DNA from 2 places in the Faecalimonas nexilis genome. Region 2 is predicted to be linked to the other one. Evidence: riboswitches for the same ligand, from Rfam matches in the RefSeq annotation. Region 2 holds a riboswitch; the other holds the start of a gene.
The links. A riboswitch is a leader RNA that binds a small molecule or an ion and turns the genes downstream of it on or off. The one in region 2 is predicted to bind thiamine pyrophosphate.
Positions count from the first base shown of each region.

Region 1 (15,656 bases), 1.7 Mb from region 2:
TGAAGCGATTCTTCGTGCAGAAGGAGAAAAGAAATCTACAATTCTTGTAGCAGAAGGTAATAAAGAATCTGCAATCCTTGATGCAGAGGCAGAAAAACAGGCAGCAATTCTCCGTGCGGAAGCTGAAAAAGAAAAGATGATCAGAGAAGCTGAAGGTGAAGCTGAGGCAATCTTAAAAGTGCAGCAGGCGAATGCCGATGGTATCCGTTTCCTGAAAGAGGCTGGTGCCGATGAGGCGGTTCTTACGATGAAGAGTCTGGAAGCATTTGCAAAGGCGGCTGACGGCAAGGCGACGAAGATTATTATTCCATCTGAGATTCAGGGAGTTGCAGGACTTGTGAAATCCTTGGTAGAGGTCGGAGCGGAAAAAGACGGTTAGATGTTGAGGGGTGTGCGAGAGCATGCCCCTTTTGTGGTATCAGGAGGGAAGAAAACGTGAAAGCGAAGATAGACTTGACGAAAGAGTATGGACTGATTTTAGATGGCGGAGGTGCAAGGGGAGCTTATCAGATTGGTGCGTGGAAGGCGCTTGTGGAGGCAGGTGTGAAAGTGAATGCAGTAGCCGGAACCTCGGTTGGCGCATTAAATGGAGCATTGATCTGCATGGGAGATGTAAAGCAGGCGGAAAAAATCTGGAGTGAGATGACATTTTCGCGTGTGATGGACGTAGATGACGCATGGATGGAACGGTTGTTCAACAAAGAAAATACACTCGGTGAAGTGATTTCAGAGATGAAAAAGAGACTGTCAGACGGTGGGATTGATATCACTCCGCTTAAGAATCTGATCCATGAGATGGTGGATGAGAAGAAGATAAGGGAGTCTGGAATGGAATTTTGTCTGCTTACGTTTTCCATATCGGATATGAAGGAGCTGGATCTTAGTATTCATGATATTCCGGAAGGTCTTTTGGAGGATTTTCTGCTTGCAAGTGCATACCTGATTGGATTTAAGAATGAAAAACTGCACGGAAGAACGTATGTGGATGGCGGAGTCATCAACAATGTGCCGACAGGCTCACTTGTGAAAAGAGGATATAAGAACCTGATACAGATTCGTATCTATGGTCCGGGAAGAGAACCGCGGGTTAAGCTGTCAGAGGATACGACGATGTATGAGATTGCGCCGCGAGTGAAACTTGGAAGCATCATTGAATTTTACGGAAAACGCAGCAGACAGAATCTAAAAATCGGCTATTACGATGCGAAACGGATGATTTATGGACTTGCCGGAACGATTTACTATATTGAACAAACACGAAAAGAGTGGTATTATGAAAAAATATTAAGTGGTTTGAGTGAGATTGAGAAGGCAGAGATTGCGTTTGTGCTGAAATTGTCTCATGGATTCTCCGATGAAACACTCTATATGGCAATGCTTGAGGCGAGTGCAAAATTACTTCATGTGCCAAAGTATCAGATTTATACGGTACAGGCATTAGAAGAGGCAGTATATCGAAGATATGAGCGCCTCAGAGATCAGATTAATTTACCAAGATTTGTACATGTGTTCATGGAAATCAGAAAGGATAGTAAAATGAATTTAAAAGGACGTAATTTTTTGACACTGAAAGACTTTACTCCAGATGAGATTATGTATCTGGTTGATCTGGCAGCAGATCTGAAAGAAAAGAAAAAACAGGGAATTACCGGAAATTCTCTGAAAGGGAAGAACATTGCATTGATTTTTGAAAAACCGTCTACAAGAACTCGGTGTGCATTTACCGTGGGTGCGTGTGATGAGGGCGGTATTCCGACTTATTTATCAGAGCATGATATTCAGTTGGGACACAAGGAGAGCATTCAGGATACAGCTCGTGTTCTCGGGCGTATGTTTGACGGGATTGAATTCCGCGGCTTCAAACATGAGCATGTGGAAGCACTTGCAAAATACAGTGGAGTTCCGGTGTGGAATGGTTTGACAGATGAGTATCATCCAACACAGATTCTTGCAGACCTTTTGACGATGAAAGAACATTTTGGATATGTAAAAGGGCTGAAATTCGTATATCTTGGAGATGGGAGAAACAATATGGCGAACAGCCTTATGATCGGATGTTCGAAAGTAGGTGTTGATTTTGTTATCATTGCGCCAAAAAAACTGTGGCCGGGAGAAGAACTGGTTACTTTGTGTGAAGGGTACGCAAAAGAAGCCGGTTCCTCAGTCTGTGTGACAGATTCCATCGATGCAGTTGAGGGCGCGGATGTGTTGTATACGGATGTATGGTGCTCTATGGGTGAGGAAGATAAAGCGGCTGAGCGAATTGCGCTTTTAAGTCCTTATCAGATCAATCAGGAACTGATGGACAAGACCGGCAAAGAGGGAACAATCTTCATGCACTGTCTTCCGGCGGTGAAAGGCAAAGAGGTGACGGAAGATGTATTTGAAGGAAAGGCATCAGTAGTATTTGATGAAGCGGAGAACCGTCTTCATACAATCAAGGCGGTTATGGTCGCAACACTTGGAGAATAAGCAGAGAAAGAGGACGAGTTGTGAAAGCAGAGATTTTGAAAATGCTTCGGGAAAGTAAAGAATATGTGTCGGGTCAGCAGTTGTGTGAACGGCTTCAGGTATCGAGAACGGCAGTGTGGAAAGTAATCAAGCAGCTGGAGAATGAAGGGTATCAGATTGAGGCCGTAAGAAACAGAGGATATCGAATTGTGGAATGTCCGGACGTGCTTTCACAAGAGGAGATAGAAAGCCTGATGCAGACAGAGTGTATAGGAAGGCATGTCATTTATTATGAAGAGACAGACTCGACGAATACAAGGATCAAACATCTGGCGGAACAGGGAAAAGAGCATGGCACATTAGCGGTCGCTGACCGTCAAAATTCCGGAAAAGGAAGGCGTGGAAGAGCTTGGGAATCTCCGCTGGGTGAAAATATCTATATGTCTCTGCTTTTAAGACCGACGATGGAGCCATCGAAAGCGCCCATGCTGACATTGGTGATGGCGTATAGTGCGGCGATGGCGATCCGAGAGCAGGAAGGACTTGAAGTTGGGATTAAATGGCCGAATGATCTTGTGATTGGAACGAAGAAAATATGTGGAATTCTAACGGAGATGAGTGCAGAGGTTGATTATATCAACTACGTTGTAATCGGAGTCGGAATCAATGTGAATATGCAGTCTTTTCCGGAAGAACTTTGTGAAAAGGCGACCTCATTGCGTGTGGAAAAGGAAAGCCCGATAAAACGTTCTGCATTGATTGCATGTATCATGAAAAAGTTTGAAGAAAACTATGAGCGGTTTGTAAAAGAACAGAATTTAAAATTTTTGCAGGAGGATTACAATCGTCTTCTGGTAAGCAAAGAAAAAGAAGTGAGAGTTCTGGAGCCTGGAGGCGAATATAACGCCTATGCATTGGGCATCAACGAGACAGGTGAACTGCTTGTGAGAAAAGAAGATGGCGAAGAGGAGACGGTTTTTGCGGGAGAAGTCTCTGTGCGCGGAATCTACGGGTATATTTAGGAGGAATGTATGTACGAAGAAAAAATTGTACTGTGTGGTGCGAATTCATATGATAGAAAGTTTTATCTGAATCCGGATTTTGAGGCACTTCCAGACAGCATCAAAGATGAACTGAAGATCATGTGTGTATTGTACACGGAGGACGTCGGAGGGATTCTGACATTGGTATTTGAAGAAGATGGAGAGCTTATGTTTGAGGTTACGACAGAGGACAATGATCTGCTTTTTGATGAAATCGGAAGTCATCTGAAGATTAAAGAACTTCAGAGAACAAAAAAAGAACTGCTGGAGTCTTTGCAGTTGTACTATAGAGTCTTCTTTTTAGGGGAGGAAGTATAATGCTGCTGGTAATTGATGTGGGAAATACAAATATCACTCTTGGGGTATTTGAAAAAGAAAAATTAGAGGCGACATTTCGCATGACGGCGAAACAACCAAGAACTTCGGATGAATATGGAATCAAGCTCTGTACATTACTGGAACACAGAGGATTTGATATCGAAGAGATTGATGCGGTGATCGTGTCGTCGGTTGTGCCGGACATTATGCACTCCCTTGGGAGCGCGATCATTAAGTATTTCCATATAAAGCCACTCATCGTATCGCCAAATTTGGAGACCGGACTTCAGATAAACACAGAAAACCCGAAGGATACGGGACCTGATCGAATTGTAGATGCGGTTGCTGCTTATGAAAAATATGGCGGTCCGGTCATAGTCATTGATTTTGGAACTGCGACGACCTATGACGTGGTAAGTGAAAAGGGAGTCTTTGAAGGTGGTGTGATTTCTCCGGGAATCCGTACATCGGCTAGAGCATTGTGGGGCGGAGCATCTATGCTGCCGGAGATTGAGATAAAGAAGCCGGAGTCTATTCTTGCAAAAGAGACTGTATCCAGTATGCAGGGGGGGCTTGTGTTCGGCTATATCGGACAGACAGAATATATTGTCAACAAAATCAAAAAAGCTGGATTTGCAGACGCAAAGGTTGTAGCCACAGGCGGACTGGGGAATATTATTGTATCTGAGACAGATGTTGTGGATATCTATGATCCGGAATTAACGCTGGAAGGGTTACGCATTATTTACGAAAAAAACAAAGGGTTAAATTAGAATGAAAACGTTAAAAATTGGAACGGTAGAATTAGAAAATCCATATATTTTAGCACCGATGGCAGGGGTGACAGACCTGCCTTTTCGTTTGCTGTGCAAAGAGCAGGGAGCGGGACTTTTGTGCATGGAGATGGTAAGCGCGAAGGCGATACAGTATAACAATAAGAATACAAAGGCATTGTTGGAGATTCATCCGGAAGAATTGCCGGTATCTCTCCAGTTATTTGGATCTGATCCGGATGTGATCAGTGAGATTGCAAAACGAATAGAGGAACTTCCATTTTCCATACTGGATATCAATATGGGGTGTCCGGTTCCGAAGATTGTAAAGAATGGAGAAGGTTCTGCATTGATGAAAAATCCGAAACTGGTGTATGAGATTGTCAGAAAGACGGCAAGGGCAATTCAAAAGCCGGTCACAGTGAAAATCCGAAAGGGATTTGATGATACTTGCATCAACGCGGTAGAGATTGCGAAAATTATTGAGGATGCCGGAGGAAAAGCGGTGGCGGTTCATGGAAGAACGAGAGAACAGTATTATTCCGGAAAAGCAGACTGGGATATTATCCGTCAGGTGAAAGAGGCGGTATCCATTCCGGTTATCGGAAATGGAGACGTTGTCTCAGGAGAAAGTGCAATTGCGATTCAAAAAGAGACAGGCTGTGATGGCGTGATGATCGGAAGGGGAGCACAGGGAAATCCGTGGATTTTTTCAGAACTTTTGGAATATGAGCGAACCGGAAAGATGCCGTTACGTCCGAGTGTGGAAGCGATTAAGAAGATGATGATTCGTCATGCACAACTTCAGATGCAATATAAGGGAGAATATCTCGGAATCCGCGAGATGAGAAAACATGTATCGTGGTATACAAGTGGACTTCCAAACTCAGCAAAACTGCGAGACGAGATTAATCGGGTAGAGAGTTATGAGGAATTGGAGCAATTATTGGAAGAAAGACTGAAAGAAGAGATTTGATCAGTGGAGTTGTATAAAATATCCTGTAGATGTGAAATAAAACATTTGTACAGGATATTTTTTTGTTTCTTTTCTTGTAGACAAATATTAGTGTGATGATTATAATAGAAAATAAGTATGAAACAAGAAGATAATTGTTGATTTTATACAAACTTGTTTGCTCGTATTGTGCTTAAAGTAAATTTGGGAGGAAAGAATATGAAAAAGAGAAGAAGAGTTTTAGCGTTGTTGCTCGCTGCGACTTTGACATTCAGCAGTTTTTCGGGAATAGCCATGGCGAAATCAGAGACAAGACCTGCGAATGGAACAACAAAAGAGCAACCGTTTTGGAGTGGAACAGGGGGAAGTGATAAATTCCGTATTCCTTGTTTGGTATCTTTGAATGATGGAACGGTCGTAGCAGGATGTGATGCCAGATGGACAACTTACGCAGATGGAGGGGGATTGGATACAATTGTATCTTATTCCAAGGACAAAGGAGACAACTGGAATTACACATTTGCAAACTATTTAGGGGATAACGGCAATGTTTGGAACAATGCATCAACAGCGTTTATCGATCCGGCAATGGCAACAGACGGGGAAAATGTCTACATGATTGCGGATCTTTATCCAGCTGGATATGCATTAAATGGTGCAAAAGCATCTCCGGTTCCGGGAAAGAGTCATGATGCGAAAGGAAATATTCTTTTGGCAGATGCAAAGAACTGGAGCGATGTGTGGGGAACAGAGCGTACACAAGCTTCCAATTATACATATCACTTAGAAAAGAATAAAAAGAAAGATGCAGAATCTGCATATTTAATCAAAGATGCAGACGGAAATACTGTAGATGGATATACTGTAGATGCATATTTTAATGTGGAAGGGAATGGTGTAGATACCAATCTTTTTGAGGCAGAGTCACCGTTTCAGGTATGGCCGACTGATTATCTGTATCTGACATCTTCTGCAGATGGCGGAAAAACATGGTCTGAGCCTTCGATTTTGAATTTGAGAAAAGACTCTGAACAGTCACTTTTAGTGGGTCCGGGACGTGGAATGGTTACATCCACAGGAAGAATCGTATTTACTGCATATGAGTTTACAAAAGGTGACAAGAATAGTGCTGCTATTTATTCTGATGACAAAGGAAAGACATGGAAACGAGGTGCATCTGTGTCCGATTGGAGTTCAGAGGCAGTTGTGACAGAGGCTGATGATAAGTTGTACATGTTTACCCGTCATGGCGGATATTATGTATCTGACAATTTTGGAGAGACGTGGTCTCCTAAGAAAGAGATGGGTATTTCCTATAATCTGAACTGTCAGCTGACAGCGGTTACTTATCCAGAGAAAATCGACGGAAAGACAGCAATTTTATTTGCGGCACCATCTAATACAGGAAGTCGTTCAGCAGGAAAGATTTTTGTAGGGCTTGTGCAGGAAGACGGTTCTATCAAGTGGGAATATGACTATAGCATTAACGGATCTGCATACTACGCATATTCTTGTCTGACAGTATTGCCGGACGGAACAGTTGGACTTCTCTACGAAAATGCAGATACACAGTTGACATATAAGAATTTATATATCAATGATATTGCGAAGGGTGCGGCAATCGGAAATATCTGGTGTACAGATGGAGAGGGAAAAACAGTGGCAGATGTCACGATGAAATCCGGTGAGAGCAAAGAATTTACAGTAAACGGTATGGAAGACGGCGCAGAGGTAACTGTATCTTCAGATGACAAGGGAGTTGTCGAAGCTTTATATGCAGACGGAAAACTTACAGTGACTTCAAAAGAAGTGGAAGGTCTGGAGAGAGCAGTTGTGACATTGAAATCCGGCAATGCATCTACAAAAATCAGAGTGACGGTGACAGATTCTGAAAACTATGAGATAGTGGATCTCAGAATCGGAGATACAAAAACTTATGTAGATAAGACTGGAAACTACGCTGACAGCAGTTTAGAAGGATTGGATAAGACAATTGCAGAAGTGGAACTGAAAGGGGAAGATTCTCAGACAGTTGAGACACAAGTGAAAGCGCAGCTTGCAACAGCTCAGGCTAATTTTGACGGTGAGAAAAAGTCATTAGACAGCTGTCTGTTTACATTTGACAAAGTTGAGAATAAAGATAACACATATAAAATTTCTGCACAGGCAGGAGATGCGAAAGTATATGTAAATCATAAGACAGCGCCTTCTAAGTGTGTATGTACAACAACAGAAACAGAAATTTTGTTAGAACAAAAGGCAGATGGAACGGTTGCATTGAAAGATCTATCTTCCGGAGCGACTGGTTCATATTTGTATTTTTGGAAGGCAGATAATTCTAAATTGCATTTTGACAGAAATAGCAGTGCTGATGCAAACTGTCAATTAGAACTGTGGAAAAAAGCAGGCAAAGCAAGTGAAGAATCAGAACTTCCGGGATATGAGAAAGTGACAGAGATTGCTCAGATTACAAACGGTGGACAGTATCTGATTGCAGCGAAAGCGAACGACGGAAGCTATTATGTAGTGAATCCGGCTTCTGGCTCTAATAATTTTGACCATGTAGCGAAAGTAATCAAAGAGCAGGTAGAAGTAAAACCGGAGGCAGCAGTGCAACTCGGAAACGATGCACAGTTTAACGGAGAGAAAAAGAGAATCAGCGAATGTCTGTTTACATTTGACAAACAGGATGATGGAAAATTCATCGTTTCATCTACAACAGCGGACAATCAGACAGTATATTTGACACCGAAGATGGCAACTTCTGCTGCAACACCGCTTACAACAACTCGTGCGGCGATTGAGGTGGCGAAAGGAAGCCAAGGATTTACATTTACGCAGACAGAAGGAGGAACAAGGGGAGGAGTCCTGTTCTTCTGGAAAGACAATGAAGCAAAATTACACTTTGACAGAAATAGTACTGTAGATGCAAACGGCAGATGCGACTTTGAGATTTACAAACAATCAGAGAATGCATCTGACAGTGGAATCGCAGGATACGAAAAAGTAACGGAGTTGACAGAAATCACAGATAATGGGAAATATCTGATTGTGGCAAAGGCTAATAATGGAAGTAATTACCTGTTAAATCCGGCACAGGGAAATGACAAATATAGCTATGTTGCTAAAGTGACAGGCGAGATGTACGAAGGTGAGACAACAACTGCGAATACAGAAATTGCGATTACCGGAAAAGCAGAAGGCCAGACAGCTGTTACAATCGGAGATGTGACTTACTACATTTTTGTGGAGAATGATGTAAAAGAAGTGACATTGAAAATAGGTGAGACATACAATGTTCCTGGAAAGATTGTAAAAGAAAGCGGAGATGTAAGTGGTATCACAAAAGAAGAGCGCAGTGATATGCCTCCTTACAAGGCAATTACAAAAGTGGAAGAAGGAACATATCTGTTCGGAAGCAATACACACATTATGCTAAATTCGGCAAGCACAGTGGCAGGAGATCCGAAAGGTCTTGGAATGTCATCTGCAAACTTTAACACAGGTGAATATAAAGATTCTATGTGGACGCTTAAGAAATCCGGAAATGGTTACACAATGCAGGATGCGAATGGAAAATATGTAAACATTTCAGGACAGAATGTAGAGCTGACAGATACGCCGCAGGTGCTTACAATTGGAGACAGCAAACATGGTGGATTTGCAGTGTCAAATGGTTCTAACTATTTGAATAACTGGTCAGGATCAAACAATAAAGTGGCTGCATGGAGCGCAGATGACAATGCATGGTATTTCTACAAAGCATCAGAAGGAAATGTGATTACAGCAAATGCGGCTGGAGAAGTAACTTTAGTTACAGAAGGAACAACTTATAAAATTACAATTAAAGGTACACAGGAATGCGATCATTCATATACATGGGAAGAGACAACAGCACCGACGTGTACAGAAAAAGGTGTGGAGACAGGAACATGTAGTAAATGTAATGGCACAACTACAAGAGAAATTGCAGCACTTGGACATGATTTTGGCGAGTGGACAGTAGAAAAAGAGGCAACTGAGACAGAAACAGGATTGGAAGTTCGTACTTGTAAGCGAGAAGGCTGTGATGTGAAGGAGACAAGAGAAATTCCGAAACTTCCGGTTGCACCAGAACAGGTAGATAAATCAGCATTAGAGAAATATTACAATGAATGTTTGGCATATTACAAAGAGGCTGATTACACAGCTGACAGCTGGAAAGGATATCAGGCAGCAATGGCTAACGCAAAAGCTGTATTGGACGATGAAGATGCTACAGAGCAGGATGTAGAAGATGCGATTGTAGAAATCAAAGATGCGGTGGATGGTTTGAAACGAGTTCCGGATGTCACAAAACCAAACAATGACAAAAATGACAGCAACAACAATGATAACAGTAAGCCGGCAAAAACAGGTGATACAGCTTCAGCAGTTCCATTTATGTTAGGAATGGCAGGATGCCTTGGCGCAGCGGTTGAAGTTATCCGCAGAAGATTTGGAAAATAAAATATAACAGATCATATTTAAGGTGAAAGGGATGTCGAAGACGACATCCCTTTTGCTGAAGTTGAGATAAAAATTGACAAAAGATGACAGTGTGATACAATAGATTGGAAATGACAAATTTCATATAGCAATTTGCTAGGGGAGCCATGAGCTGAGAATCACACAGATGTGTGTTGACCCTCATTACTTGAACCGGTTAGTACCGGCGGAAGGAAGCAGTACCAAAGTGGTTCCTCCTGTAAAAAATTATTTTAGGAGGTTTTTTTATGTCATTTTTTGTATCAACAACAGAGGGTGGGTATCAACTCACCACAGCGGGATATGTTGCAGCTGCAGTGATTTTAATTGCATTGATTGTGCTTGCGACAGTTCTGGCAAAGAAAGAGAAAAAGGAAAAGAAGAAAATGGGGACAAAGCAGCTTGTGTTCTGTGCGATGGCAGTGGCACTTGCGATGGTGACATCTATGTTAAAGGTTTATTCTTTCCCATTTGGCGGTTCTATTACATTGTTCAGCATGTTGTTCATCTGCTTTGTAGGTTATGTGTATGGTCCGGCAACAGGAATTTTGACAGGAGCTGCATATGGTGTACTACAATTTATTATTGAGCCGTATATTTATTTTCCACTGCAGGTATTGGTTGACTATCCGCTCGCATTCGGGGCACTTGGATTGTCCGGAGTATTTGCAGAGTCCAAGCATGGACTGGTAAAAGGCTATCTGCTCGGTGTGTTTGGAAGATATGTATTTGCAGTCATTTCTGGATGGATTTTCTTTGGAGAATATGCCTGGGATGGATGGGGAGCGCTCCCATATTCCTTGGTATATAATGGATGCTACATATTTGCTGAGGCGGTGATTACAGTTATTATAATCTCTATTCCGGCAGTGTCAAAGGCATTGAAAAAAGTAAAAATATCGGCAGTAAATGTATAGCTTTTCAAGCTGTCAAATATCTGCTATAATACATTTTGCGTTTATAAAATCAGAGCAGTGATCTGCTCTGGACTGGTTCGAAAACTTCCCAGAATAAAAAACTAAGGATTGAAAAGCAAAAAGGAAAAGAGTCCGGGCAGCCGGACTTTTTAGAGTGAGCCGTATCCTTGGAGATGCGGCTCTTTTTTACGCGAAAGGAGATTGGAGAATGAATGCAAAAAGAAAAATTATCATTGATTGTGACACGGGCATTGATGATGCCTTGGCACTGATGCTGGCACTTGCATCACCGGAGTTGGAAGTTATCGGAATCACAGCAGTCTGTGGAAATGTGCCGGTGGATATCGGTGTGGAAAATATCCGAAAGGTATTAAATGTCATGAATCGACTTGACATCCCGGTATACCGAGGGGAGGAAAAACCGTTAAGGCGGGAATATATCAGCGCTCAGGATACACATGGAATGGATGGTCTTGGGGAAAGTGGATACGAGAATGTGCCGGGGAGCGCGCAAGAAAAAGATGCAGTGAGTTACATTACAGACACTTTAAGAGAGAAACAAGGTGTTTCAATTATCGCCATTGGTCCCCTGACAAATATTGCGAAAGCACTGCAGAAAGATCTGGAGGCATTTGAACAACTGGACGAATTTGTCTCGATGGGAGGCTCTTATAAAAGTCACGGAAATTGTTCGCCGGTGGCAGAGTACAATTACTGGTGTGATCCGGACGCTGCAAAATATGTGTATGAAAATCTGAGAACGAAGATTCATATGGTTGGATTAGATGTGACAAGAAAAATCGTATTGACACCGAATATTTTGGAATACATGCAAATTCTGGATACAGAGAAAGGTGAATTTGTCAAAAATATTACTCGGTTTTATTATGATTTTCACTGGGAATATGAGCGGGTGATCGGCTGTGTTATCAACGATCCGCTTGCGGTTGCATATTTTCTTAATCGGGAATTGTGCAGTGGCTTTGAAGCCTATACAACTGTGGAGACAGAGGGAATCAGTATCGGGCAATCTGTGGTGGATGCAATGAATTTCTGGAAGAAAGAGGAAAACAGCATTGTGCTCACCGAGGTGGATGAGAAGGAATTTATGGTAATGTTTTTACATAGAGTTTTTGGGAAATCAGAGCAGGAGATCAGAACAATCCTGCGACAGATTATGGCTTAGGAGGAGAAGGAAAATGAAAAAATTGACAGTGGTACAGGTTTGTTTTATTGCATTGAGTGCGGTGATTAATATTATTGGAGGAAATCTTGCGCTTGTTCTGCGGCTTCCGATTTATTTGGACAGTATCGGGACATTTCTGGCATCGGCGTTGCTTGGTCCAGTTGGAGGAGTTCTTGCCGGGGTGGTCAGCGGTGTGATTTCTGGCATCACGACAGATATTTATTCGCTCTATTTTATCCCGGTGCAGATAGTGACCGGAGTGGCAGCTGGAATTCTTTTTCGGACAACGTTGTTAAAAAAATGGAATATTTTTCTTGGGGCATTTTGTGTGTCAATTGCGGGAACAATTATCAGTGCGTGCATCACAGCGTATGTGTTTGGCGGAGTGACATCTTCCGGTTCATCGATTCTTGTGACACTTTTGCATAAACTGGGATTGAATATGGTTGCGAGTGCGTTTGTCGTACAGATTGTGACAGACTATGCAGACCGCTTGATCTCAATTGCAATTGTTGTGGCGGTTCTTGCAGTACTGTCAAATTCGATGAAACAGCAGATTCGAGAGGGAAAAACGAATGGACAGGTATAGCAAAATTACAAATAAAAATCAGAGGGAGATCGTGCTTTTAAAGGCATTTCCATGTATATGGGGGAAATGCAGATTTTGCGATTATATAGAGGATAATTCAAATCAAAAAGATGAGATGATTCGGTTAAACCACGAGATTTTGTCGCAGGTAACAGGAGAATTCGGTGTCTTGGAAGTCATCAATTCGGGGAGCTGCTTTGAACTGCCAAAAGAGACATTGGAGGAAATCCGAATCTTAATACAAACAAAAAAGATTAAGAAACTATTTTTTGAAAGCCACTGGATGTATCGTAAAAAATTGCAGGAAATGCGAGATTATATGGGGATTCCTATTGTGTTCAAAATAGGGGTGGAAACGTTTGACAATGAATTTCGCCAGCAGTATTTGAATAAAAACGCAGGATTTACAACACCGGAGGAGGTGGCGGAACTGTTCGATTCGCCGTGTCTGATGGTCGGAATCAAAGGACAAACAAAGGAAATGATCGATTATGACATTCGGATGCTGAAAGAGCATTTTAGACTGGGGACGGTCAATGTGTTTACAAACAATACGACGGATGTCGTTCGGGATGAAGAACTGGTGCGCTGGTTTTTGGAAAAATATGCGTATTTGGAAGAAGATCCGACAGTAGAAGTGCTCTATGAGAATACCGATTTTGGAGTAGGGGATTAGAAAGGTATAAGTTCAGCCATGTGGGCGGCGATAAAGAGTGAACAGTAACCATGTCGCATGTATGAAAACGAGTGGAAAACCAGCGGAATTCTTGACATTAGAGGACGTATCATGTATAATATTGAAATTGTGAAAATAAAATTATTTATCAGAATTTTTAAGGCAGAATTTTCAAAATAGATATGCTCCGAAAAGGGGCGTAAAGGGGTAAGAAAGGAAGTATAAAAATGGCAGAAAAGAAAACATTACTCACTTATGCAGGATTAAAAGCGCTGGAAGAAGAGTTGGAGAATTTAAAGGTGGTAAGACGTAAAGAAGTTGCTGTAAAGATCAAAGAAGCAAGAGAGCAGGGCGACTTATCAGAAAACGCAGAATACGATGCAGCAAAAGATGAACAGCGTGATATTGAAGCACGTATTGAAGAGATTGAGAAAATCTTGAAAAATGCAGAGGTTGTTGTAGAAGATGAAGTAGACTTTGACAAAATCAACGTAGGCTGCACTGTTTCATTATATGACGTAGAATTTGAAGAAGAAGTAGAATACAAAATCGTAGGTTCTACGGAGGCAAACAGCCTTGCAGGTAAGATTTCGAATGAGTCTCCGCTTGGAAAAGCACTGATTGGAAAAAAAGTGGGAGATAAAGTAGAGGTAGAAGCTCAGGCTGGTATCATCGAGTACGAAGTGCTGAAAATCGACAGAAGCGTATAAGAATAGGAGAGAAGAGACATGGCTGAACAAAAGAATGTACAAGAACAAGATATTAATCAATTGAGAAAAGTGCGCCGTGAGAAATTTGCAGATTTGCAGACAAATGGAAAAGATCCATTCCAGATTACAAAATATGATGCAGATGCGCACAGCCAGGAGATCAAAGATAACTTTGAGACAATGGAAGGAAAGAAAGTGTCTATCGCAGGACGTATTATGTCTAAGCGTGTGATGGGAAAAGCTTCATTCTGTAATGTGCAGGATTTACAGGGAAATATTCAGTCTTATGTTGCAAGAGACTGTGTAGGTGAGGAAGCTTATAAAGACTTTAAGAAGATGGATATCGGTGATATCGTGGGAATCAAAGGTGAGATATTCCGCACAAAAATGGGTGAGATTTCGATCCATGCAGAGGAAGTAACATTGCTTGCAAAGAGCTTGCAGATTCTTCCGGAGAAATTCCACGGATTGACAAACACGGATTTACGTTACCGTCAGAGATATGTGGATTTGATCATGAATCCGGATGTAAAAGATACATTTGTTAAACGTTCTAAAATTTTGGCTTCTATCAGAAGATATTTAGACGGACAGGGATTTATGGAAGTTGAGACACCGATGCTGGTAGCAAATGCTGGTGGTGCAGCAGCAAGACCGTTTGAGACACATTTCAATGCTTTAAATGAAGATCTCAAACTTCGTATTTCTTTGGAATTGTATTTGAAGAGATTGATTGTCGGCGGATTGGAACGCGTTTATGAAATTGGACGAGTATTCCGTAACGAAGGTTTGGATACAAGACATAATCCGGAATTTACATTGATGGAATTATATCAGGCATATACAGATTACAACGGAATGATGGATCTGACAGAGAACTTGTACCGCTATGTGGCACAGGAAGTGCTTGGAACAACAACAATCACTTACAATGGGGTAGAGATGGATCTTGGAAAACCATTTGAGAGAATCACAATGGTAGACGCTGTAAAGAAATATGCAGGTGTTGATTTTGATGAGATTCACACACTGGAAGAAGCAAGAGCAGCTGCAAAAGAACACCACGTAGAATTTGAAGAACGTCACAAAAAAGGTGATATTCTTGCGTTATTCTTCGAAGAATTTGCAGAGGAGCACTTGATTCAGCCAACATTTGTAATGGATCATCCAATCGAGATTTCTCCACTTACAAAGAAAAAACCAGAGAATCCAGAATACACAGAACGTTTCGAGTTCTTTATGAATGGATGGGAAATGGCAAATGCGTACTCAGAGCTGAATGACCCAATCGACCAGAGAGAACGTTTCAAAGCACAGGAAGAATTGCTTGCACAAGGTGATGAAGAAGCGAACACAACAGACGAAGATTTCTTGAACGCACTTGAAATCGGTATGCCGCCAACAGGAGGTATCGGATTCGGAATCGACAGAATGTGTATGTTGTTGACAGACAGCGCAGCAATCAGAGATGTGTTACTGTTCCCGACAATGAAGAGCTTGGATAAATAAACCTAGTGTTTATGCGGGGTTGA
Region 1 covers NZ_AP029189.1:203,386-219,041, forward strand. The annotation lists gene AC6I5B_RS00965 (SPFH domain-containing protein) at 1-379, shown strand, start outside; gene argF (ornithine carbamoyltransferase) at 436-2,472, shown strand; gene AC6I5B_RS00975 (biotin--[acetyl-CoA-carboxylase] ligase) at 2,493-3,473, shown strand; gene AC6I5B_RS00980 (DUF6145 family protein) at 3,483-3,812, shown strand; gene AC6I5B_RS00985 (type III pantothenate kinase) at 3,812-4,585, shown strand; gene dusB (tRNA dihydrouridine synthase DusB) at 4,587-5,561, shown strand; gene AC6I5B_RS00995 (exo-alpha-sialidase) at 5,760-10,028, shown strand; TPP riboswitch at 10,156-10,259, shown strand; gene thiT (energy-coupled thiamine transporter ThiT) at 10,295-10,963, shown strand; PreQ1 riboswitch class I at 11,030-11,074, shown strand; gene AC6I5B_RS01005 (nucleoside hydrolase) at 11,172-12,149, shown strand; gene AC6I5B_RS01010 (ECF transporter S component) at 12,163-12,738, shown strand; gene AC6I5B_RS01015 (radical SAM domain protein) at 12,725-13,414, shown strand; gene greA (transcription elongation factor GreA) at 13,642-14,124, shown strand; partial or broken gene lysS (lysine--tRNA ligase) at 14,143-15,621, shown strand.
Region 1: another riboswitch for thiamine pyrophosphate. It lies ahead of thiT (energy-coupled thiamine transporter ThiT); the one in region 2 lies ahead of AC6I5B_RS11285 (thiamine-binding protein).

Region 2 (15,656 bases):
AATGTTCCTTCCTGCGACGAGATCATTTCTCTTCCGGAGGAGGAGCGGAACTGTCCAACCTGCGGAACGCAGATGGAATGTATTGGGAAAGAATTCGTCCGCCATGAATTCCGGTTTACCCCTGCCAAAGGGAAAGTAGTAAATATCTATCGTGAAACCTATAAATGCCCGGAGTGTGCCATATCAGAGGAACACCCGGATGATCAGACATTTGTCAAAGCGCCTGTTCAGGAACCATTGATCCCGGAAAGTTATGCATCGGAATCCGTTGTAGGATGGGCAATGCACCAGAAGTACCAGAATGGTCTGCCATTAAACCGGCAGGAATCGGAATGGAAGCAGCTGGGTGTCCCATTGAGCCGGGCTACGCTTGCTAACTGGATCATTTACTGTACCGAGAATTACCTCTGCCATGTTTATGATTATTTTCACCGTCAGTTACGGATGCGTAAATATCTGATGGCAGATGAAACTCGGGTTCAGGTACTGAATGAGCCGGAGCGCAATCCTGAAACAGATTCCTGGATGTGGCTCTTCCGCAGTGGAGAAGATGGGCTTCCGCCGATCCTGCTCTATCATTACACAGAGACAAGGGCAAAGTTCCATGCAGCATCTTTCCTGCAGGGGTTCCGTGGATATCTGGAGACCGACGGATACCAGGGTTATAACAATCTGCCGGATATCAAACGCTGCTCTTGCTGGGCACATGTGAGACGTTATTTCACAGATGCCATACCGAAAGGGAAAGAGTATGATTACAGCCTTCCGGCGGTGCAGGGAGTACAATTTTGCTCCAAGCTGTTTGATTGTGAGCGGTACTCAAAAGCAAAAAATCATACTGCGGAGCAGAGAAAACAGTTCCGTCTTGAAAAGGAGAAGCCGATACTGGAGGCATTCTGGATTTGGCTGGATCAACAGCGTCCAAACAAGGGAACCCGTTTGGCGAAAGCGGTGAACTATGCCCAAAATCGGAAAGACACCCTGATGACCTATCTGGAAGATGGTCATTGCAGTTTATCCAACAATCTTAGCGAGAATGCAATCAGACCATTCACTGTTGGTCGGAGGAACTGGCTGTTCAGTGCCAGTCCGAAGGGAGCGGCCTCTAGTGCTATTGTGTATACAATGGTTGAGATGGCAAAAGCGAATGACCTGAATACCTACAAATATCTGACATACCTCTTATCACAGCGGCCAGACGATAAAATGTCAGATGAACAGCTGGAACAGCTTGCCCCATGGAGCGAGACTGCGAAAGCAAACTGTCAAAACTAAACATAGAGCAAAACGCTTGCATCTATCATTTTGGTGCAAGCGTGATTCATGGGCAGCGTAGCAATATTTTGCGCTTACGAAAGATTGGCTGGATATTCAAAAATATCCCTATCTGTTCAGAAAAGTAATTATGCAGTGAAGATGTACGAGAAAGTGGGATTTACTGTTGTTGATGAAAATAGTGAAGAATATATTATGATTGTAAATCTATAACAGAAAACCACAGTTTGTAGCAGACAGTTTTTTGATAGGACTGTCTGCTTTTTCTTTTTTAATCATAATTGATAGTAGTGGTATAGAATGGTTCATATCCGTTGTGAAAAGACCATTTAGAGTGGAAAGGAAAAGAGATTGCAGTACATGCAGATCTTTCTTATGAGGGGCAGACCATTTATTTCCCGGAAATCGATACAACCGCAAAAGATACAGAGACGAATAGTCATGTATCGAAAGCAGATGAGGAAGTATAAAGAATATGCCACTGTCCGTAGAAAATGCAAGGGAAATGATAGAAGAAATGAGAATGGATTTACTGACATACCTGAAGAACTATGAACCGTAGGAGCTTGTGCCTTTCTCAGGGAATACCTACACAACGAGAAGTCATGACGGTTTGAAGATTTCCAACGGGAAATGGATGTGGTGGAGTCAGAGTATCCGTGGCAGATCAGTGCTGGATTATCTGATTAAGGTCAGCGGTTATTCTTTTATCGAGGCGATAGAAATCATTGCAGGACAGGTGGCAATTCAGCCGCCTGTTTCCTCCTTCACTCGGCTATCTAACACCAGTTGAATATCGGATGAATAACCTTAAAAAAGTTGTTTAGTTTACTGTTGAAAATCCAGGATTCGTTATTAAAAATGGAATTAGTGTAAATTAATCTAGTAGGAGGAAGTTTATGGTAGAGGAATTAAAAAGTATGGTCGGATTGGAAGAAACAATCTTATACGAAGGGAAGCCAGATAAAAAATGTTTTATTTTTGAAAGTATATTTAATCCATTGATGCCATTTGCGATCGTTTGGGCAATATTTGATATGAGTTTTCTCCGTATGAGCATGGGAGGGATGTCTTTTGTCATCATACCATTTTTGTTGCTGCATATGATGCCGGTATGATTTACCTTGCAAGACAAAATACCGTGGATAGGAATAGAGAGTTATTTTAGTTGAGTTTTCAACTTGACTTCCAAAAAAACTTAGAGTAAACTAGAAAAGAAATCAGGGGTGCCGGGAGAACCTGGCTGAGAGTAAACTACGAGAATGTTTAGACCCTTAACCTGATCTGGGTAATGCCAGCGTAGGGAGAATATTGAAACACAAAGTAGAGTCTATAATGAGATAGATGAGTTTGTATACAATATAAGGCTTCCTTTCAGAAAGAAAGGAAGCTTTTTCTTCTGGAAAAGCAGTTCTTTTAAGAACCCAGATATCAAATATGAAAAGAAAGAAGGAGACAAAGATGAACGCAAGTGTAGCAATTCAAACTTTACCGGAGGCAAAAAACGATGAGGAATTAATCCGTATTGTGGATGAGGTGATCGCCTATATTAAGAGCACCGGACTAAATTATTATGTAGGACCGTTTGAGACAGCAATCGAGGGAGATTATGATGAACTGATGGATATTGTGAAAGAATGTCAGCACATCGCAATCCGCGCGGGAGCACCGTCTGTGGCTGCTTACATCAAAGTGATATACAAACCTGAAGGAGATGTGCTTACCATTGAAAAGAAAGTTACAAAACATCACGAGTAAGGCATACTCTGTGGCAGCGATTGTAGTTTTGCTGTTCGTATGGCAAATACTGTCAAGTGCCGGAATTGTGCCGTCCTTTTTGCTGCCGTCGCCACTGGAGGTCGTACAGGCATTTGTGAAAGACTTTCCACTTTTGATGGAACACGCGAAAGTAACCTTAACGGAAGGTTTTTTAGGTCTGACTTTGGGAGTGGTAATCGGGTTTGTTGCTGCAGTTTTAATGGATCATTTTCAAGGATTTTACAAAGCGTTTTATCCGATTATGGTGATCACACAAACGATACCGACGATTGCGATCGCTCCGCTTCTTGTACTGTGGATGGGATACGAGATGGCGCCGAAAGTAACTTTGATTGTGATTGTGACTTTTTTCCCGATCGCAATCGGATTGTTGGAAGGATTTCAGTCGGCTGACAAAGACACGGTTAATTTATTGAAAGCGATGGGAGCGAATCGGCTTCAGATTTTTTTACATGTAAAATTTCCAAGTTCTCTCGGAAGATTTTTTGCAAGTCTTCGGATTTCGGTGTCCTACTGTGTGGTAGGGGCTGTAATCTCAGAGTGGCTTGGAGGATATAATGGTCTCGGTGTGTACATGACACGGGTGCGAAAATCTTATGCATTTGACAAGATGTTTGCGGTTATTTTTCTGATTTCTGCAATCAGTCTGCTTTTGATGTGGCTTGTGTCAATACTTCAGAAGAAATGTATGCCTTGGGAGAAATGAAAAGGAGAATAAAAATGAAAAAGAAAATAGTAGCGTTGGCGCTTGCTGTGGCAACAGTATGTTCCGTGACAGCTTGCGGCGAAAAGAAGGAAAAACAAGAAGGAAAAGAGCTTGAGAAAATTACATTTGTGCTGGACTGGACGCCAAATACGAATCATACTGGATTATATGTGGCAGAAGAAAAAGGATATTTTGAGGATGCAGGGGTGGATGTAGAGATTGTACAGCCACCGGAAGACGGTGCAAGTGCTTTGGTTGCATCCGGAAAAGCACAGTTTGGAATTGATTTTCAGGATTCTATTGCACCTGCTTTTGCAAGTGATGATCCGTTGCCTGTGACAGCAGTTGCCACTTTGATTCAGCACAATACATCAGGTATCATTTCCAGAAAAGGGGAGGGCATGGACCGGCCTAAGGGAATGGAAGGCAAAACATATGCGACTTGGGACATGGAAGTGGAGAAAGCAATGATTAAAAACGTGGTGGAATCTGATGGCGGGGACTACGGCAAAATTAACATGATTCCGAGTAATGTGACGGACGAGGTGACTGCATTGAAATCCAAACAGGTAGATGCAATCTGGGTGTATTATGCATGGGGAGGAATTGCGACAGAAGTAAAAAATCTTCCGACAGACTATTTCGCTTTCAAAGATATCAATCCGGTATTTGACTATTATACACCGGTAATTGTTGCAAATAATGACTTTTTGGAAGAGAAACCGGACACTGCAAAAGCATTTTTGAGTGCAGTGAAGAAGGGGTATGAAGATGCAATCGCAGACCCGAAAGAGGCGGCGGATATTTTATGCGAGGCAGCTCCGGAACTTGATAAAGAGTTAGTGCTCGCGAGTCAGGAATGGCTGGCAGATCAGTATAAAGCTGAAGTAGAGCAGTGGGGTTATATCGATCCGGCGAGATGGGATGCATTTTATAAATGGCTCGGAGATAATGAGTTGATTGAGCAGGAGATTCCGGCGGGATTTGGATTCTCTAACGATTATTTGGAAAAGTAGGATGAGCAGCATGATTCGATTGGAAACCAAACAAGTGTCAAAATCGTTTGATGGAAAGAAAGTGATTGAGGATATTTCCATCTCCTTACAGAAAAATGAGATCGTGAGTCTTCTCGGCGTCAGCGGTGCTGGAAAGACGACGCTTTTTAATGTGATTTCAGGGTTGATGGAGCCGGATTCCGGGGAAGTTCTTTTAAATGGGAAAGAGATTACCGGCCAGGCGGGACATATCAGCTATATGCTGCAGAAAGATTTGCTTCTTCCATATAAAACGATTGAGGAAAATGTGGCGCTTCCGCTCATGATAAAGGGAGAGAAGAAAAAAGATGCCCTTGCAAAGGTGCGTCCGCAATTTGGACCATTTGGACTTGCGGGAACAGAAAAGAAATATCCAAGTCAGCTGTCCGGCGGAATGCGCCAACGCGCCGCACTGCTTCGGACTTATCTGTTTTCAGAAGGGGTGGCATTGTTAGATGAGCCGTTCAGTGCGCTGGATACGATTACGAAAAGTGCGATGCACAAATGGTATTTGGATATTATGAATCAGATTGAATTGTCTACTATTTTTATTACGCACGATATTGACGAGGCGATTTTGCTGTCTGACCGTATTTTTTTGATGACAGGAAAACCGGGAAGGATTACAAAAGAGATTGTAATTCGGGAGAAAAAACCACGCGGCGGAGAGTTTAATCTGACGGAGGCATTTTTAAATTATAAAAGGGAGATCATTACCCAGTTAGGTGTGGAATAGGCAGATGTGATATGCTAGAATGAAAATAGAAACAATGCTATAACACATAGGAGGCACGCGTTATGAGTATGAAAGAGAAGATGCATACAGGAGAGCTTTATCTGCCAAATGGTGAAGAGATTATGAATGAGCAGTTACAAAGACTGGAGAGGTTATATGATTTTAATGCGACACGTCCTTTAGAGCAGGAGAAGAGAACGGCGTTGCTAAAAGAGATGTTTGCGGAAATCGGTGAGGGCTGTTATATTGAACCGCCATTTCACTCTAACTTTGGTGGCGGACATGTACATTTTGGGAAAAATATTTATGCCAATTTCAATTTGACATTGGTCGATGACACTCATATTTATGTGGGTGATTATACAATGTTTGGTCCGAATGTCACAGTGGCTACGGCAGGGCATCCGATTCTGCCAGAGCTGCGCAGTCAGGGGTACCAATATAATGCGCCTGTTCATATAGGAAAGAATTGCTGGATTGGAGCAGGGGCGATTATCGTGCCGGGAATTACGATTGGAGATAATGTTGTGATTGGTGCAGGAAGCGTGGTGACAAAAGACATTCCGTCCAATGTAGTGGCAGTCGGGGTGCCATGTGAGATACTTCGCAAAGTGAATGAACATGACAGAGAATATTATTTTAAAGACCGAAAGATTGTATGGTCAGAGGATTAAATGAATGGCAAAACAGGAGGATGTTTCATATGGAATTAGTAAATCATATAGAAATCCCTGAGATTGGGCTTGGTGTTTATAAGATGGAAGCGGGAGCTGAGATGAACGAAGCAATTGGAAATGCATATCAATATGGCTACAGATTGTTTGACACAGCTCAGATGTATAAGAATGAGGAGGCATTGGGAGATGCGTTGAAAGAAAATCATATCCAAAGAGAGACTGTTTTTCTGAACAGTAAAGTGGATAATTGTAATCAGGGATATGAAAAGACCATCTCAAGTTTTCATGATTCTTTAAAAAGATTGCAAACAGATTACCTGGATTCTTTTTTGATACATTGGCCGGGATTGAATAAAGAGAGGACTTTGAGTACATGGAAGGCTTTGGAGGAACTATATAAGGCTGGGCTGATCCGGGCAATCGGTGTCTCAAATTTTGAGATCAGTCAGCTGGAGATTTTGTTAGAGAACTGTGAAATTCCTCCGATGATAAATCAAATCGAGCACACTCCTTTTTTGCATGATGAACAGTTGAATTCTTTTTGTAAAAAGAATAAAATTCAAATTATGGCATGGGGACCATTGCTTCGTGGAAAAATGGAGGATGATGGAATTAAAGAAATAGCTAGCCGCTATGCAAAAAGTCCGGCTCAATTATTGCTTCGATGGAATATTCAACAGGGAATTATTCCAATTCCAAAAACGAAAAACAGTTCAAGGCTGATAGAAAATATTTCAGTATTTGATTTTCAAATTGAGCCGGAAGATATGGCAAAATTAAATGCAATGAATGAAAATATCAGAACAAGCTATAATCCGTTGGAATATGATTTTTAATTGTGGATATGTTCATTTTCAAGTTGCATTCGTTTCAGTTCAGGCAGTATGAGATAGAGCATTACGATAAAACACAAGCTTCCGCCGATAATGTTTGAGACTGGTTCGGCGAGGAAAACTCCATCAGAGCCTATATGAAGCGCATATGGAAGCAGGTAAGTCAGTGGTATCACGATCAACACTTTTCGAAGAAGTGAGAAGAAAATTGCCTGCTTCTTTTTGTTGAGTGATTTGAAAACGGTCTGTCCGATATACTGTAGGTCCATAAAGATGAATGCAGCGAAATATGTTTTTAGGGCAGGAATGGTATGGCTTGCCAATGATCGATCAGAGCTGAAGATGCTGATGAGAAATCTTGGAGCGAACAGGATAACACTCCAGGCAATCCCGGTATACAAAAGAACCAAAAATGCCATTTCAATGCCACATTTTTTAACTTTTTCCGGTCGTTTGGCTCCGTAATTATAACTTAAAATAGGGGAGGAACCTTCCGTAATTGCATAGATGGGGGTCTCCACTATTTGGCGAATGCTGGATATAATTGTCATGACGGATATATATACATCACCTCCGAGGTGCGCCAAAACGCTGTTGCAGCAGATTGTCACAAGGCTATTTGTGAGCTGCATAATAAATCCCGCGCTTCCAAGGCTCATAATGTCCTTGATATCAGCAATGCAGGAGTGCATTTTGCGGAGCGAAAAAAGCCGGACTTTGATCTCGGCGCGGTGTTTTAGAAAATAAAGCACAAATGCGGCAGATGCAACCTGAGAGATGACGGTTGCAATTGCGGCTCCCGGAACACCGAAGTGAAATACAAAGATAAAAATTGGGTCTAAAATAATGTTTGCAACAGCTCCGATTGTAACGGAATACATACCGGCAGCAGCATATCCCTGAGCGTTGATAAATGGATTCATCCCTGTAGTGATCATGGATGGAAGTGTTCCAATCAGATAGATCATCAGATATGGATAGGCATATTTTAGCGCATCTTTGGAGGCACCGAATAATACGAGAAGAGGATTTGCAAGGAGCATGCCGACAAGCATCAGGATCAAAGAACAGCCGCAGAGCAGCGTGAAAGAAATTCCCATGATTTGTCTGGCGTGTTCGACATCTTTTTTTCCTCGGCAGATTGAGAAAATCGGTGCGCCACCGGTGCCAAGCAGATTGGCAAAGGCGGTGATTATTACAATAATCGGAAAGCATAGACCGACAGCCCCAAGGGCGGTAGTCCCAATATCTGGAATACGAGCGATATAGATGCGGTCGACAATGTTGTATAACAGTGCTAATAATTGAGCAATCAGCATCGGGAAAGCCGCATTTAAAAGATTACTTGTTGTGTTTCCATTTTCAAAATCAATTCGTTTCATCTGTACGTTTCCCCCTTGTGTTTTTCAGTGATATATAATATATAAATTTATTATAATATACCCTAAAATATATGGTATAATTTTCTAAACCGAAAGTCAATCATTCAGAAAAGGGAAACGACACTTTCTCGTAACCTGTGATGAGAAGAAGACCGTGGATTTAAAGACGTTGGGAAGACAGTTGGGCGCAGGAAATTTAAGCTTTGCTTCGGAAGACCGTTTAGAAAAATATCTAGGGTTAAAACAGGGAAGTATATCACCGTTTGGATTGATGAATGACACAGAACATGCAGTGGAATTTGGATGTGGATGCTATGAAGATTAAGTTATAGAACAGTGTGAATATAGCAAGTGAGGAGAATGGTATGAAGAAAAACATAAATATGAGAAAGATGAAATGGTTTGTGATAGGGGTTGTTATGCTATGTCTGCTTTCGGGAGTTTTATGGGTGTCTCTGTTACAAAGGACATTGCAAGAATATCAGGTTGAAGGGGCAGGAGTGATGGATGTTCTGGCAGTGAATGCACATATGAAAGATGCAGTCGTACTGGAAAGCGAGGAGGATTTTCAATCGGTTTTAGGGCGCTCTGAATGGAATCCAAAAGAGGCTTTGGAAGAGAGAGGATATAAATATTGCTCTAATGATGGAAATGGTTATTTGTTTGAAAATCAAAATGGAGAGACTGTGATGGTGATTGCAACAGATGTATGGTGTAAATTTTTTCGAGTTTACACTATAGATGAAAAGGTGTTTTAGAAAAAAGGCCGGAAGCTTAGGTGCTTCCGGCTTTAGTTTACATCTATGACAGTCAGTTCGTCATTAAAATGGTCACTGTAATGCAGTTGATAATCGTCCGTAATAAAGACAGCCTGTACATCCGGCAGGCTGTTGATCAGTTCCATGCCTTTTTCTAATCCAAGTGCAAAGCAAGTTGTGCTCAGACCGTCACCGTCTACGGATTTGTCTGAAATAATCGTGACAGAGATTAAAGAATTATCGTAAGGATATCCGGTCTTTGGATTTAAAATATGATGATAAAAATTTCCATCTTTTTCAAAATAGCGTTCATAGATACCAGAAGAAACGACGGATTTGTCGTTTATCTCTAAAGCTGCAATTGTCTCGCTGCGTTCGGCAAATGGTTTTTGAATGCCGATGTGAAATGGTGATCCATCAGGTTTTTCGCCGATGCAGAGTGTGTTACCGCCAAGGTCAATGATGGCGCTTTCAACCCCTTTAGAGATCAAAAACTCTTTTATCTGATCTGCGATATATCCTTTGGCAATTGCTCCGAAATCAAGTCCCGTGCCATCTTTTGCAAATCGGATCTGGTCTCCTTCCAGTGTAACATTTTCATAATTTACCAAAGGAAGCGCATTTTTTAAAGCGGCATCATCCGGAACGATTTTCTCATCTGAAACAAAATCCCACATAGAAGAGATCGGCTCGATGGTAATATCGAATCCGCCACCTGAAAGACGGGAATAATAAAGTCCTTTTGAGACTAAATCTGCAAAATCTGAGGATACCGTAAATGCCCCGTCATTTTGTGGCAAAGTCTTGTGATTCAGATTGTAAAGCTCGCTGCTTTCTTTAGTACGGCTGAAGATATTCTCGTATTTATCGCAGATTGCAAGTGCATCGTCCAACAGTGTCTCATCTTTTGAATCATAGATTTTTAAGGTGACGACAGTGTTGAGTTTAAATGCAGTTTTAGAAATTGGCTCCGTGCTGTCGGCTTGATCTGGATGAATGAGCACGAAGATAAGAATCAGGAAAAAAATGCAGGCAACACAAAAGGTCAGAATTCTTTTTTTAGTCTGTTCCATAAATATAATAGTCCTCCTTGTCAGTGAGTTTATTATAAGCGTTTCAAAAAGAACTTGCAATGAAAAGTTCTTTTGAAATTTATGTTGAAAAAGGCTATGTGTTTGGATATACTGAAAAGAAAAAGGGGGCAGTGATTATGAGAGCAATGCATCCGGTAAAAGTGTTTTCAACAGACAATGCGATTAGTGCTGAGATGGCAGCAGGTCTGTTGCAGAAAGAGGAAATCCCGTGCTATATAAAGGATTTGGAGACGGGAGATTATCTGAGTATCTATATGGGATATTCTGTATTTGGAAAAGAGATTTATGTAGATGAAGAGGACTATGAACGGGCAAAAAGACTGCTGGATTCTGTCACCCCTGACAAATCCAATGTTGAGGAGGACTTAAAGGTAAAAAAAGCCAGGACGCCGAGAATCGCAGCGTGGTTTGCCTTGGTTATCATAGTGGTGCCGATTATTATTGCCTTGATTAACAGTGTGTGGAATTAAGTTTATGCAGGAGTGAAAGCTCCTGCATTTTTATGTGGTTTCGCAGCTATTTTATGTAGATATCTGCGAATATAGGTTGACAACTGTGTATTCTGTGCATATACTGTACATATATATATAAACAGTATATGCACAGGTATAAAAAAGGAGGAGTGGAGATGGAAGCATTACTACATGTGAATCATTTGGAAAAGAATCTGGATGAATTTGTGTTAAAAGATGTGAATCTGACGTTGCAGCCGGGATATATTATGGGATTGATTGGTGTGAATGGGACAGGAAAGACAACACTGATACAGACGATTTTAAATTTGTATAAGAAAGACGCGGGAGATGTTTATGTTAACGGCTATTCAATGGAGGAACAAGAGCGGGAAGCGAAGGATCAGATTGGATTTGTGCTTGATAAAAATGTGTTTGAGGAATCATTGAGTGTGTGGAAGAATGCAAAGCTTTTTGGAAAATTATATTCTAGATTTGATGAAGAAGTTTTTCGAGAATGCTGCGAACGATTTCAGGTGCCGCTGAATCAGAAGGTTGGAAAGCTGTCGACAGGATATCAGGTGCGGTTTCAGCTTGCATTTGCACTTTCTCATGATGCGAAACTTTTTATTCTGGATGAGCCTGCATCAGGATTGGACCCATTATTTCGAAAAGAATTGATGAGATATCTGCAGGAAATTGTGGAAGATGGAACGAGAAGCGTACTTATGTCCACGCATATCACAGAAGATTTGGATCGCATCGGAGATTATATATTGCTGATGAAAGATGGACGGATTGTATGGGACTTACAAATAGAAGAAGTGCGGGAGCGTTATCTGATCGTCTATGGTACAAAAGAAGAGATAGAACAGTTTCGGCAAGGAAAAGTGATCTACAGGTCTTTTGGAGAATACAAAAATTATGCATTTATCAAAAAAGATATGAATATCGATTATGGCGGATATAGGACAAAGCAGCCTTCACTGGAAGAAGTGATGTACTGCCTGGAGAAGGGAGGATACGAAGATGTATAGAGTGATGATGATGGTGATGCTGAAAGATATGTGGAGATATATGAAGAAAGAGAAATTTGCTCTGCTTTGGTATATGCTAATAGTAGCCATTGCTTTTCAAAATATGGTGGTGCTTTTAGATATGGATGTAAGACAAATGATTAGTGCAGGTATACAGATGGAAGGTTTGAAAAAATGGATTTTATTCGGTGCAGTTTTTTTCCTTGCATGTATTGGCGGGTTGATGCGTGGCATTCCACTTCGTATTTGTAAAGCAATGTATCTATGCCCGGCAGGAGAAAAAGAGAAGGAACGATATTTATTCGGAATGCTTGTTGTGAAAGTTGCCATCGGAATGATTTTTATTGGAGTATCCTTGAAATGGTTATTGGGAGTCGCATTTTGGGGCGGAGATATCATATTGACGGTTATAGTGTATGGACTTTGTTTTTTTACGTTGCTAAATGTGAGTCTGACTTTTCGAATGGGTGATACCGGGGAGCGAAGAGTCGATGAAAATGGATATGTGATTCAGACAAAGACAGAGCTTGTCGTAAAAGTATACTGGACGTGTATACTTGTGGTACAGTGGGTCATTCTCTTTGCGGATACGGTTAGCTCAATGACTCCTCTGGTGAGAGGAATCATTTGGGGAGTTTGTTTTTTGATAAATCTGTTTTTTGTCGTGGCGTATGTGGGAGCCTTTTTGAAGGAGATCCTTTTATATGAAAATGTTTATTGTCAGAGACCAAAAAGAGACGATGTGCAGTATGATATTTGTTAATAACGAGAGGAGGAACAGACTTGGAAATTATCATACGGGAAAATGACAGTTTGCCAATTTATGAACAGATTGTGCGGGAAGTAAAAAAGGCGATTATTAAAAAAGAGATTATGCCGGGAGATATGATGCCTTCCATCCGAGCGCTTGCCAGAGAACTGGAGATTAGTGTTATCACAACAAAACGCGCATATGAGGAGCTTGAAAAAGAGCAGTTGATCTATTCGGTGGCGGGAAAAGGATTTTATGTAAAAGCGAGAAACAGAGAATTGCTGAAAGAAGATCAGATCCGCCAGATAGAAGAAAAGATGATGGATGCGGTGGAACAGGCAAAGGAGATGGGAGTGTCTCTTCGGGAGCTGAAAAAAATGTTGGAAATGTTTTATGTGGGAGGGCGATAGTATGTCTGGAGTATTACAATGTGAGCATGTGGCGCGGTCGTATCAGGGATTTGCATTAAAACCAATGTCATTTGAGATTGAAAAAGGATATCTGACAGGACTTGTGGGTGTAAATGGAGCGGGGAAATCTACGCTTTTGAATATTCTGGCAGGTATTGATGACAGGTATCAGGGAGAGGTCATCATTGCCGGAAAAAATCTGCGGACCGAATATGAGGAAGCAAAGCAGAAGGTGGCGCTGGTATCCGAGAAGCTTTCATATTTTATGGATAAGACACCTTTGGAAAATGGAGAATTGCTTGGGGTTTATTTTGAACGATGGAGTATGGAGGAGCTGTATCTTTGGCTGGATCGGCTGGAAATACCGAAAGGACAGCCGATTTATCAGTTTTCTAAAGGAATGTATATGAAATATCAACTCGCCTTTGCAATGTCTTATCAGCCGGAGTTTTTGCTGCTGGATGAGCCGACGGCAGGATTCGACCCGGTGTTTCGAAAGGATTTCACCGGAATCATACAGGATATCAGAGATCGGGAAATCGGTGTGCTGATGTCCACTCATATTATCAGTGATATTGATCAGATTGCAGACTATGTAATGCTTATTGATGATGGAGAGTTAAAGTTCTCCAAGACAAGAGAAGCGCTTGGAAATCATTCGATTCAGGAACTGATTGAACAATGTGGACATAAGAAAACGACAGTTCGGGATCTTTTGAGGAGGGAATGAGATGAGAGAAATGTATCGAAGAGAGAAGCGGAGAATACGGTTTGAAAGATGGAGTTGGCTTTCAGTTAGTTGGGGGCTGTATGCTATGACATTACTGGGGCAGGCACCGTCGCCGTACTCACCGGATTATAAGGAAATTCAGAATATGATATTAGATTTTGAGGCAGGAGCATTGATTTTTCTGGGGATCTTTCTGCTCTTATCTGTAAACGATACTCTCTTTTTTATACGAGAGCAGGGCAAGAAAGTTTATTTGTTAGAAAAATATGTAATTGTACCGATACATAAGAAGAAATTATATGAAGTGTGGGTGAGAATATTTTTGGAAACTATTCTTTATTATATAATCGGTGCAAGTTGCATTTACGCAATCATGACAATCGCAAATAACTGTATATTTTCTCCTGCGGTTCTTTGTTTCGGCGCTCTAAAGGTGCTTGGCGTTCTGATTATTCTGATGCTTTTCTTTATTGTGTTTTTGGATTTGTATCAGGAACACCAGCTTCGAAAAAAATAGAGGGACGGAATCTTTCGGAATTCTTAAGATTTTCATGGCGGGAAACTTAAACTTTCTAAGCTACAATACAATTAAATCAAATGAAGTAACGAAAGGATGAGTATTATGATCATGCAAAAGAAAGGATTTTTATTATTTTTATGTTCCCTGATTCCAGGAGCGGGAGAGTTATATATGGGATTCAAGAAACGCGGTGTCAGTATGATGGCAATCTTTTGGGGAATTGTCGCACTGGCATGTGTATCGGGATTAGAATGGTTTGCACTGGCGCTTCCGGTTGTCTGGGCATATAGTTTTTTCCAGGTACACAATTTGAAATCTTTGCCGGAAGAAGTGTTCTATCTGCAAAAAGATGAATATGCATTTCACTTTGGCTATGTCTTGGAACACAAACGAGAGATGCTGAAAAAGTATCGGGTAGTGATTGCAGCAGTATGCATTTTACTTGGAGGTTCGGTGTTGTTCCATACTTTTGGAGATATTTTATATTATTTACTTCCGATGCATTTGGCGGATTCATTTGCTATGGTAAGTGGAATGATAAAAAATGCAGTTGTGGCGGTTGTCTTTTTAGGCGGTGGTATTTACCTTGCCGTAAACAAAGAGAAATGGCAGGATTTTTTTGAAAAAGAAAATTAAGAAAAATTACGGGCGATAGGAAACTTTCGTCCGTATTTTTATGCACTTCAAAGGTGGAAAAAGGTGAGATTTTGGGATATACTGTAACAAAATGTAAGTGGAAGGGAAAGTAGAGCAGATATGAGTAAAAAAATTACAGTGGCAGGAATTGGTGGCGTTGGAGGATATCTTGCCGGAATGTTGGCGGATACCTATGATGAAGTTTCATTTATTGCGAGAGGTGAACGAAAGAAAAGTCTCGAAGAGAATGGGCTTGTATTACACAGTGAATATCACGGAGAAATAATTGCTCATCCAAAGAAAGTAGTGGAGCGAGGAGATGAGCTTGGGATACAGGATTATATTTTTATATGTGTGAAAAATTATTCTTTAAAAGAAGTTTGTAAGTCACTGAAAGGCTGCGTGGGAGAGAGGACGGTTCTGATTCCGGTCATGAATGGCGCGGATCCGGGAGAGCGTGTGAGAAAATATATTGGAAAAGGAATTGTTGTGGATTCCTTGATTTATATCTTATCCTATACGAAAGAGGATTTTTCAGTAGTGCAGAAAGGGAATTTTGCCGATATTAAGATTGGAATTTCCAATGCGAATGAGAGAGAAAAAAAGGCAGTAGAAGACGTATACCAGTTGCTGAGAGGGGCGAAGGTGGACTGCGTTGCTGCGGAAGATATTGAGGCAGAGATTTGGAGAAAATACATATTTAACTGTGCGTACAATGTGCTGACCGCTCATTATCGGGAAAATGTCGGAGAACTTCGTGCAGATGCAAAGAAGAGGGAAGAGTTTCGCCGATTATTGCAGGAGGCTTATGATGTCGGGAAGGCAAAAGGAGTGCATCTGGAGGAA
Region 2 covers NZ_AP029189.1:2,198,751-2,214,406, reverse strand. The annotation lists gene AC6I5B_RS11310 (IS66-like element ISRgn2 family transposase) at 1-1,275, shown strand, start outside; partial or broken gene AC6I5B_RS11305 (GNAT family N-acetyltransferase) at 1,354-1,488, shown strand; gene AC6I5B_RS11300 (VaFE repeat-containing surface-anchored protein) at 1,626-1,745, shown strand; gene AC6I5B_RS11295 (hypothetical protein) at 1,889-2,068, shown strand; gene AC6I5B_RS11290 (hypothetical protein) at 2,175-2,393, shown strand; TPP riboswitch at 2,488-2,598, shown strand; gene AC6I5B_RS11285 (thiamine-binding protein) at 2,737-3,033, shown strand; gene AC6I5B_RS11280 (ABC transporter permease) at 3,002-3,760, shown strand; gene AC6I5B_RS11275 (ABC transporter substrate-binding protein) at 3,775-4,776, shown strand; gene AC6I5B_RS11270 (ABC transporter ATP-binding protein) at 4,787-5,530, shown strand; gene AC6I5B_RS11265 (sugar O-acetyltransferase) at 5,593-6,204, shown strand; gene AC6I5B_RS11260 (aldo/keto reductase) at 6,234-7,043, shown strand; gene AC6I5B_RS11255 (MATE family efflux transporter) at 7,040-8,422, opposite strand; partial or broken gene AC6I5B_RS11250 (YbaK/EbsC family protein) at 8,544-8,747, shown strand; gene AC6I5B_RS11245 (hypothetical protein) at 8,788-9,180, shown strand; gene AC6I5B_RS11240 (FAD:protein FMN transferase) at 9,213-10,253, opposite strand; gene AC6I5B_RS11235 (putative signal transducing protein) at 10,313-10,744, shown strand; gene AC6I5B_RS11230 (ABC transporter ATP-binding protein) at 10,903-11,763, shown strand; gene AC6I5B_RS11225 (hypothetical protein) at 11,756-12,526, shown strand; gene AC6I5B_RS11220 (GntR family transcriptional regulator) at 12,547-12,924, shown strand; gene AC6I5B_RS11215 (ABC transporter ATP-binding protein) at 12,926-13,654, shown strand; gene AC6I5B_RS11210 (hypothetical protein) at 13,656-14,171, shown strand; gene AC6I5B_RS11205 (hypothetical protein) at 14,346-14,810, shown strand; gene AC6I5B_RS11200 (ketopantoate reductase family protein) at 14,931-15,656, shown strand, end outside.